3 regions of the Pseudomonas sp. J452 genome follow, and region 3 is predicted to be linked to each of the others. Evidence: predicted binding sites of a transcription regulator. Region 3 holds the regulator's gene; each other region holds the start of a gene.
The links. The regulator sigma-54, encoded in region 3, starts transcription at its own class of promoters, with help from an activator protein. The targets are predictions, from matches to a motif close to ANTGGCATNNANNTTGCTNT.
Positions count from the first base shown of each region.

Region 1: the regulator sigma-54 is predicted to act here: its motif matches at 1,644-1,663, upstream of LRS11_RS18475 (CmpA/NrtA family ABC transporter substrate-binding protein).
Region 2: the regulator sigma-54 is predicted to act here: its motif matches at 1,502-1,521, upstream of glnK (P-II family nitrogen regulator).

Region 1 covers NZ_CP088294.1:4,068,779-4,072,049, forward strand. The annotation lists partial or broken gene alaC (alanine transaminase) at 1-462, shown strand, start outside; gene LRS11_RS18465 (hypothetical protein) at 559-945, opposite strand; gene LRS11_RS18470 (transcriptional regulator) at 1,105-1,431, shown strand; gene LRS11_RS18475 (CmpA/NrtA family ABC transporter substrate-binding protein) at 1,803-3,086, shown strand; gene ntrB (nitrate ABC transporter permease) at 3,104-3,271, shown strand, end outside.
Region 2 covers NZ_CP088294.1:1,427,494-1,430,764, reverse strand. The annotation lists gene LRS11_RS06410 (ammonium transporter) at 1-929, opposite strand, end outside; gene glnK (P-II family nitrogen regulator) at 965-1,303, opposite strand; gene LRS11_RS06400 (accessory factor UbiK family protein) at 1,716-1,976, shown strand; gene LRS11_RS06395 (YifB family Mg chelatase-like AAA ATPase) at 2,016-3,271, shown strand, end outside.
Region 3 covers NZ_CP088294.1:2,299,552-2,302,822, forward strand. The annotation lists gene rapZ (RNase adapter RapZ) at 1-180, opposite strand, end outside; gene ptsN (PTS IIA-like nitrogen regulatory protein PtsN) at 200-664, opposite strand; gene hpf (ribosome hibernation-promoting factor, HPF/YfiA family) at 677-985, opposite strand; gene LRS11_RS10345 (RNA polymerase factor sigma-54) at 1,185-2,681, opposite strand; gene lptB (LPS export ABC transporter ATP-binding protein) at 2,828-3,271, opposite strand, start outside.

The DNA of each region.
Region 1 (3,271 bases), 1.8 Mb from region 3:
GAGCTGGTCAGCGCTCTGGCGCGGATCAAAAGCTATCACGACTACGGCACCTTCACCCCGCTGCAGGTGGCGGCCATTGCCGCACTGGAAGGCGACCAGCAGTGCGTGCGCGATATCGCCGAGCAGTACCGCCAGCGCCGCAACATGCTGGTCAAGGGCCTGCACGAAGCTGGCTGGATGGTGGAGAACCCTAAGGCCTCGATGTACATCTGGGCCAAGATCCCCGAGCCCTATGCCCATCTCGGCTCGCTGGAATTCGCCAAGAAGCTCCTGCTCGAAGCCAAGGTCTGCGTTTCACCGGGTATCGGCTTCGGCGACTACGGCGACGACCATGTGCGCTTCGCCCTGATCGAGAATCAGGACCGCACCCGCCAGGCCATCCGCGGGATCAAGGCGATGTTCCGCGCCGATGGCCTGGTGCAGGCACCCGCCAGCAAATCGCGCAGCAAGGCTGATAGCTGAGTTAGCAACCGGTAATGCTGGCGAGTGTGCTGCACGCACCCGAGCAAGCGTGAGCAACGAGGCCCCGACAGAGCAATCTGTCGGGGCCTCGTCGTTTCAGCTGGAGTAATCCAGCGCCGTCCAGGCCCGGCTGAGGCCGTTGCCGATCATGCAGTCCGGGCGTGCCAGTTGCTCATTGCCGCTCGGTGCCAGGCGGGTGATCTCGCCGAAGTCGTCGCGTTCGGTGAGCCACTGCAGCTTGCCGCAGTTGGCCGTCTCGATCACATAGCTGGCGGCGATGCTGGAATGCTGGCCGGGCAGCTTGACCACATCGAGTACCCGCCCCGCTTCCTCGACCCGCTTGCCATCGGAAACCAGCACCGCCCAGGCGGCGCCGTCCTCGATTACCAGATAGGCGCCATTGGCCTTGGGCTGTTCCAGTTGTGGCTGCGCGCAGCCGGCCAGCAGGGCCAATAGCAGAAGTGTCATCAGCTTGTGGTGCATATAAGCGGCTCCTCTCTCGGTTGATCCCCTGCGGGGCTGATCCGTAGTGCGTGAGCCCACTATTATCGAATACTGTTTATTTGTACAGTACTTTCTATTACCCTATCCCCACCGCACACCCAGCACCGCGCCACAGGTGCATAGCAGAGGATCGCCACCATGCAGGACGTACTGCTGCTGAAGAAAAAAGTGAACCAGATGCCGCTGGAGAGCGTCCGCGCCATGGTCGAGGAACTGCACCTGGAGGGCCTGGTGACCGGCAGCAAGACCCCGTTCACGCGTGTGCACTTCAACACCTGCTTTGCCGAGATCGAAGCCTTGCTGCAACGCGCCGGCTATCACCGCCAACTGGACGTGGTCGGCTACCAGGGCCAGGCCTATGCCCTGTTCGACCCGACACGCTGGGAGGCAGTGGAAGTCCTGCGTTGGCTGCGCGATTACGTCGAAGCGCTCGCCAGCCAGCCGTTGGCGACCCTGCGCAGCTAGCGCGCACGCCGAACCAAAAGCGCACACGACAGCGCTCCCCAGCACCGCCGTGACTCGCGAAGCAGCCACAACAGCCATCTGCCGACACTCCGCTCAGCGTTTTTCGTAAATCCCCGCAACGCCTCTAACCAATTGATTAAGTTGCACTATTTCAACACCTGCCGAGCCTGTTGAGGCGCTTGGCGGGAACATCGCGCCTGCACCCAATGAAAGCTGGCAAGCCCCTTGCAATACCTCCAGCAGATTCCTGCGCAGCACACCAACGGCGGTGGGCCGCGGATCACGGACAACGGCGTCCGCCAGAGCACCCTCTCCCATCGGGCTCCTCTGGCGTACGCCGTTTTTGTTTGCCCATGAAAAAGGAAAACTCCATGAGTGATCGTGATTCCAAAGACCCGGTTAACAACAACCGCCGTAACTTCCTCAAGCAGTCCATCGCCATCGCCGGCACCGTCGGCGGCATTGCCGCCCTCGGCCTGTCCGCCCCAGGCTTCCTGCGCAGCGCGGCCTATGCCGCCGGCTCCGATGCCCCGGAAAAAGCCGTACTGAATATCGGCTTCATCCCGCTGACCGACTGCGCCTCGGTGGTGGTCGCCGCCACTCAGGGCTTCGCCGCCAAATACGGCCTGACCATCAACCCGAGCAAGGAAGCCTCCTGGGCCGGTGTACGCGACAAGCTGAACACCGGCGAACTGGATGCCTCCCACGTGCTGTACGGCATGATGTACGGCTCGCAGCTGGGCCTGGCCGGGCCGCAAAAGGACATGGCCGTACTCATGGGCCTGAACCAGAACGGCCAGGCCATCACCCTGTCCAAGCAGCTCAAGGAAGCCGGCGTCACCACCGGTGAACAACTGGCCGCACACATCAAGAAAGGCGGCAACCCGCTGACCTTCGCCCAGACCTTCCCCACCGGCACCCACGCCATGTGGCTGTACTACTGGTTGGCGAACTACGGCATCAACCCCTTCACCGACGTGAAGACCATCACCGTGCCGCCACCGCAGATGGTCGCCAACATGCGCGTCGGCAACATGGACGGTTTCTGCGTCGGTGAGCCGTGGGGCGCCCGTGCGGTGTTCGACAAGATCGGCTTCACCGCCACCACCACCCAGCAGATCTGGGCCGACCACCCGGAAAAAGTCCTCGGCTGCTCCCGCGAATTTGTCGAGCAGAACCCCAACACCGCTCGCGCCCTGGTCATGGCCATCCTCGACGCCAGCCGCTTCATCGACGCCAGCGAAGCGAACAAGAAGGCCACCGCCAAGCTCATCTCCGGCAAGGCCTACGTCAACGCGCCGACCGAAGTCATCGAACAGCGCTTCCTCGGCAACTACGAGGACGGCTTGGGCAACAGCTGGCAGGACAAGAACCCGATGGCCTTCTGCAAGAACGGCAGCGTGAACTTCCCCTACCACTCCGACGGCATGTGGTTCCTCACCCAGTTCAAGCGCTGGGGCCTGATCAAGGATGACCCGGACTACGCCGCCGTGGCTGCCGGTATCAACCAGACCAAGATCTACAGCGAAGCCGCCAGCGCCCTGGGCCTGGCCGTGCCGAGCAGTGTGATGCGCTCCAGCACCCTGATCGACGGCAAGGTGTGGGACGGTTCCAACCCGGCCGCCTACGCCAATTCCTTCGCGATTAAAGCCTGATTTTCGGAGGCACTTAGATGAACGCTCCAGTGAAAACACCACTGACAATGGCCACCCCGGTTGCCCCCAGCAGCACTCCGCGCCGGGCCCTGCCTGGCGCGGAGGCCTTCACCAACCTGATCAAGGCAGTTATTCCGCCGTTGCTCGGCATTGCCCTGTTCATCGGCGTCTGGGCCCTGATCGCA
Region 2 (3,271 bases), 870 kb from region 3:
GCAGCCGGGGTGATGGCGACCAGGCCGGCAACCACACCGGAGGCGATGCCCAGGGCGCTCGGCTTACCGTGGGTGATCCACTCGGCGCCCATCCAGCCCAGGGCTGCAGCGGCGGTAGCGATCTGGGTAACCAGCATGGCCATACCGGCAGTGCCGTTGGCAGCGATGGCAGAACCGGCGTTGAAGCCGAACCAGCCTACCCACAGCATCGCTGCGCCGACCAGGGTGTAGCCCAGGTTGTGCGGAGCCATGGCGGTGGTCGGGAAGCCTTTGCGCTTGCCCAGTACGATGCAGGCAACCAGGCCAGCGATACCGGCGTTGATGTGCACCACGGTGCCACCAGCGAAGTCCAGTACGCCCCAGTCCCACATCAGGCCGCCGTTGCCGGACCAGACCATGTGTGCGATCGGTGCATAGACCAGGGTGAACCACACCGCCATGAAGATCAGCATCGCGGAGAACTTCATGCGCTCAGCGAAGGCACCGACGATCAGGGCCGGAGTGATGATGGCGAAGGTCATCTGGAAGGTGATGAACACGCTTTCCGGGAAGGCGCCAATCAGGCTGCTCGGGGTCAGACCAGCGAGGAACGCCTTGGACAGGCCGCCGACGAAGGAGTTGAAGTTAACAACGCCCTGCTCCATGCCGGTGGTGTCGAACGCGATGCTGTAGCCGTAGACGACCCACAGGATGCTGATCAGACCGGTGATGGCAAAACACTGCATCATTACCGAGAGGATGTTCTTCGAGCGGACCATGCCGCCGTAGAACAGCGCCAGGCCCGGGATGGTCATGAGCAGCACCAGAATGGTGGCGGTCAGCATCCAGGCGGTGTCGCCAGAGTTGAGGACAACCTCGTCAGCCATGGCCAGGCCAGGGGTAACGAGGGACAAGAGGGCTCCTAGCCCTGCGATCTTACGCAGAGTCATATTGTTTTCTCCTGGGGCGTGTGAGGTTCTGAGGCTTAAACTGCGTCGGTGCCGGTTTCGCCGGTACGGATGCGGATGGCCTGTTCCAGATTGACGACGAAAATCTTGCCGTCACCGATCTTGCCGGTGTTGGCCGCCTTGGTGATCGCCTCGATAACCCGATCCAGCTGGTCGTCGGCGATGGCTACGTCGATCTTCACCTTGGGCAGGAAATCCACCACGTATTCAGCGCCACGGTACAGCTCGGTGTGGCCCTTCTGCCGACCGAAGCCTTTGACTTCGGTGACGGTGATGCCCTGCACGCCGATCTCCGACAGCGACTCGCGCACGTCGTCCAGCTTGAACGGCTTGATGATGGCAGTGACTAGCTTCATTAACTCTCTCCCGTATTTGGTGGACTTGCCCCAGGAAGAACAAACCCGGCTCAAGTCTAAGCGCAGTGTCTGGCTTTTGAAACGCACCGTAGGCCATCACGCCGACCTTTCCAGTGCCAACCAACCGCATGCAGTGAAGCATTCCCCCCGCCTCACTCCGTGCACCGGTACTGCATCGGTGCACACGTCACAGGTCACTTAGCAGAAAGCTTGCCAGCTATGACAAATGCCCTGATTTCATGGAGTTAGCCCAATAAACCGGGGTTATCAGGTTTTCGACCAGCGAGTCATTGCACGTAAACGGTGCACAGCAAACACCAGCAGTGGTCAAAAACCGTGCAGTCATGCCCTGCGCCGTGGCGCCAGGGGCTGCGTGCTACACTGGCGCCCGTCTGACTCCGGAACCCCCATCATGCTGCCGCCCAAAGCCCTGCTCGACGCCCTGACCAGCCACGCCTCCCGCCTGTTCAACGGCGAAACGCCGCTGCCACGCAGCGAGTTCGAGGCGCAATTCAAGGTGCTGCTGCAGAGTGCGTTCAGCAAACTGGACCTGGTCAGCCGCGACGAATTCGACAGCCAGATGGTTGTTCTGGCGCGCACCCGCGCCCGCCTGGAAGCCCTGGAGGCCAAGGTGGCCGCCCTGGAAGCGCAGCCAAACCCGCCCGCCGACTGATCACCGATCAGCGGCCGGCGACCTGATCAAGGAGTGATCATGTCCCTGGCCATAGTCCACAGCCGTGCCCAGGTCGGCGTCGAAGCGCCGGCCGTTACCGTCGAAGCCCATCTGGCCAACGGCCTGCCGAGCATGGCCCTGGTCGGCCTGCCGGAAACGGCGGTGAAAGAAAGCAAGGACCGCGTGCGCAGCGCCATCCTCACTTCCGGCTTCGAATTCCCCACCCGACGCATCACCCTCAACCTGGCACCGGCCGACCTACCTAAGGATGGCGGGCGTTTCGACCTGGCCATCGCCCTCGGCGTGCTGGCTGCCAGCGGCCAGGTGCCTGCCGCCAGCCTGGCCAATCTGGAATGCCTCGGCGAACTGGCGCTGTCCGGTGCCGTACGCCCGGTTCAGGGCGTATTGCCCGCCGCCCTGGCTGCGCGCGCGGCCGGACGCACCTTAGTGGTGCCAAACGCCAATGCCGAGGAAGCCTGCCTGGCCTCCGGCCTGAACGTGCTGGCCGTCGAGCACCTGCTGCAGCTCGCCGCCCACCTCAATGGCCACACCCCACTGGCGCCATACCAAGCCGGCGGCTTGCTGCGCACCTGCACGCCCTACCCGGACCTGGCCGAAGTGCAGGGCCAGCTGGCGGCCAAGCGCGCCCTGCTGATCGCCGCCAGTGGCGGGCATAACCTGCTGTTTACCGGACCACCGGGCACCGGCAAGACCCTACTGGCCAGCCGCCTGCCCGGGCTGTTGCCGCCACTCGATGAAGAAGAAGCCCTGCAGGTGGCCGCCATCCACTCGGTGGCCAGCCAGGCGCCGCTGACCAGCTGGCCGCAACGACCCTTTCGCCAGCCGCATCACAGTGCCTCCGGGCCGGCGCTGGTCGGTGGCGGCAGTCGCCCGCAGCCCGGCGAGATCACCCTGGCCCATCAGGGCGTGTTGTTTCTGGACGAACTGCCGGAATTCGATCGCAAGGTCTTGGAGGTGCTACGCGAGCCACTGGAAAGCGGGCAGATCGTGATTGCCCGAGCGCGCGACAAGGTACGTTTTCCCGCTCGATTCCAGCTGGTGGCAGCGATGAATCCCTGTCCTTGCGGCTATCTGGGTGACCCCAGCGGGCGCTGTCGCTGCAGCACGGAACAGATTCAGCGCTACCGCGGCAAACTGTCCGGGCCGCTGCTCGACCGTATCGACCTGCATCTGACCGTGGCCCGGGAAAGCACCGCGCTGCACGCCGACCCCGAGAGTGGACAGAACAGCGCCAGCGTCGCCGCCGAAGTCGCCAACGCGCGGCAGCGGCAGAT
Region 3 (3,271 bases):
GTCGATGGAGACGGCGACCAGCGGGTGCAACAGTTCGGTTTCCAGCAGCGCACGCTCGGCCAGCTCGGGCAACAGGCCGGCCGGCAGGTTGTCGATGCAGTAGAAACCGTTGTCCTCCAGTACATCGAGAGCAGTGCTCTTGCCCGAGCCGGAGCGGCCGCTGACGATGATCAGGCGCATCACACTGTCCTACCCTGGCCTACTGGCCGTTCTGCACGTCGACGACTACCTGGTAGAGGCTTTCACTGCTTTGCGCCTGGCGCAGGCGCTCGCGCACATCGGCGCGGTCGAGCATGCTGGCGATCTGCCGGAGCAGCTCCAGGTGCTCGTCGGTCGCCGCTTCCGGTACCAGCAGGACGAACAGCAGGTCCACCGGGGCGCCGTCGATGGCGTCGAAATCCACTGCCGCATCCAGGCGCAGCACGGCGCTGATCGGCGCTGCGCAGCCGGGCAGGCGGCAGTGAGGAATGGCGATGCCGTTGCCGAACCCGGTGGAACCGAGTTTTTCACGGGCAATCAGGCTTTCAAAAATGTCCTGGCCATCCAGGTCGGGCAATTCGCGCGCGACCAGGTTGGCAATTTGTTCCAGAACGCGTTTTTTGCTGCCGCCGGACACGTTCACCAGGGAACGGCCGGCGGTCAGGATATTTTCAAGTCGGATCATGTGTGGGGGATATCAGCGGGCTGTCGCGCCTTGCAGGCGGTTGAGCTGCTTTTCCTTGTGTTTGATCAGTTGGCGGTCAAGTTTGTCGGCGAGCAGATCGATCGCCGCATACATGTCTTCGTGCTCTGCGTTGGCGACGACTTCACCGCCGGCAATGTGCAGGGTGGCTTCGATTTTCTGCTTGAGTTTCTCGACCTCCATGATCACCTGCACATTGGTGATCTTGTCGAAATGGCGCTCCAGTCGGCCGAGTTTCTCGCCGATGTAGTCGCGCAGGGCGTCGGTCACATCCAGTTGGTGTCCACTGATGTTGACTTGCATACCGCTTCTCCTTGTTGCCGTGTGTAAGAGACAGGCTAGCGGGCCTGCCACCGTAACACTTTGGCTTGAGAAGGCTTTTGCAGAACTGTCCTGTGCTTCCCCCTCGGGGCAGGGCGCCTGGCGCGCATGCAGTTTTGCAAAAGCCTTCCCTCAGTGCCGCATCACATCAGTCGCTGGCGCATGCATCAGGCACTGCGCGCTACATCAACCGCTTGCGTTCGCTCGAAGGCGCTATCCCGAGGGATTCGCGGTATTTGGCGACGGTGCGACGGGCTACCTGAATGCCCTGTTCTTCCAGTAAACCAGCGATCTTGCTGTCACTCAACGGCTTTTTCGCGTTTTCCGCTGCGACCAGTTTTTTGATGATGGCGCGGATCGCCGTCGACGAGCATTCGCCGCCTTCCGAGGTGCTAACGTGGCTGGAGAAGAAGTATTTCAGCTCGTAAATGCCACGCGGGGTGTGCATGAATTTCTGCGTGGTGACCCGCGAAATGGTCGATTCGTGCATGCCCACCGCTTCGGCGATGTCATGCAGGACCAGCGGCTTCATCGCCTCGTCGCCGTATTCGAGGAAGCCGCGCTGGTGCTCGACGATCTGCGTGGCGACCTTCATCAGCGTCTCGTTGCGGCTCTGCAGGCTCTTGATGAACCAGCGCGCTTCCTGCAACTGGTTGCGCATGAAGGTGTTGTCGGCGCTGGAGTCGGCGCGTTTGACGAAGCCTGCGTACTGGGCGTTGACGCGCAGGCGCGGCACCGCCTCCTGGTTCAGCTCCACCAGCCAGCGTTCGTTATGCTTGCGTACCAGGACGTCGGGGATCACGTATTCCGGCTCGCTGGCTTCGATCTGTGAGCCGGGGCGCGGGTTGAGGCTCTGGATCAGCTCGATGATCTGGCGCAGCTCGTCTTCCTTGAGCTTCATGCGCCGCATCAGCTGGCTGTAGTCGCGGCTGCCGAGCAGGTCGAGGTGGTCGCCGGCCAGGCGCTGGGCCTCGCTCAGCCAGGGCGTGCTGGCCGGCAGCTGGCGCAGTTGCAGAAGCAGGCATTCGCGCAGGTCGCGGGCGCCGACGCCGGCTGGGTCGAAGTTCTGGATGCGGTGCAGCACGGCTTCGACTTCGTCGAGCTCGACGTCCATTTCCGGGTCGAAGGCCTCGACGATTTCCTCGAGCGACTCTTCCAGGTAGCCCTGATTGTTGATGCAGTCGATCAGGGTTACGGCGATCAGGCGGTCGGTGTCCGACATCGGCGCCAGGTTGAGCTGCCAGAGCAAATGGGTCTGCAGGCTTTCGCCGGCCGAGGTACGGGTGGTGAAGTCCCACTCGTCATCGTCATTGCTCGGCAGGCTGCTGGCGCTGGTCTGGTAGACATCTTCCCAGGCGGTATCGACCGGCAGTTCGTTGGGAATGCGTTCGTTCCACTCGCCGTCCTCGATGGAGTCGGCGGGGGTGCTGTTGGTTTCCTGGTAGGTGTCCTGCTGCTGTTTGGACTGGGCGTTCTGCTCTTCGCCGTCGGCCAGCGGATCGCTGTTGTCGAAGTCTTCGCCTTCTTCCTGGCGCTCCAGCATGGGGTTGGATTCCAGGGCTTCCTGGATTTCCTGTTGCAGGTCCAGGGTGGAAAGCTGGAGTAGGCGAATGGCTTGTTGCAGCTGCGGCGTCATCGTCAGCTGCTGGCCCATCTTGAGGACTAGCGAAGGTTTCATGGCAGGAAGCTTTGCACCTTATTTGCCGGCGCAATTGCGCCATTCACTACAGGGCGCCGGGGCGCCGCCAATAAGCAAATTATATGCCCGAAACTGGCGATCTTGCCTAGGCTTGACAACGTCCCTGTAGTGAAGCAGTGCCTGCGTCAGAGGCGGAACTCGTGCCCGAGGTAGACTTCTTTCACCAGTTGGTTGGCCAGGATGCTTTCGGCATCGCCTTCGGCGATCAGCTGGCCGTCATTGACAATGTAGGCGGTCTCGCAGATGTCGAGGGTCTCGCGCACGTTGTGGTCGGTGATCAGCACACCAATGCCCTTGGCCTTGAGGTGGTAAATGATCTGCTTGATATCGCCGACCGAGATCGGGTCGACACCGGCGAAGGGTTCATCCAACAGAATGAATTTCGGCTCGGTGGCCAGGGCGCGGGCGATTTCCACGCGGCGGCGTTCACCACCGGACAGGCTCATGCCGAGGTTGTCGCGGATGTGGTTGATGTGGAACTCCTGCAGCAGGGTCTCCAGCGCGGCGTGGCGGCCGGCGCGGTCGAGGTCCTTGCGGGCTTCCAGAATGGCCATGATGTTGTCGGCCAC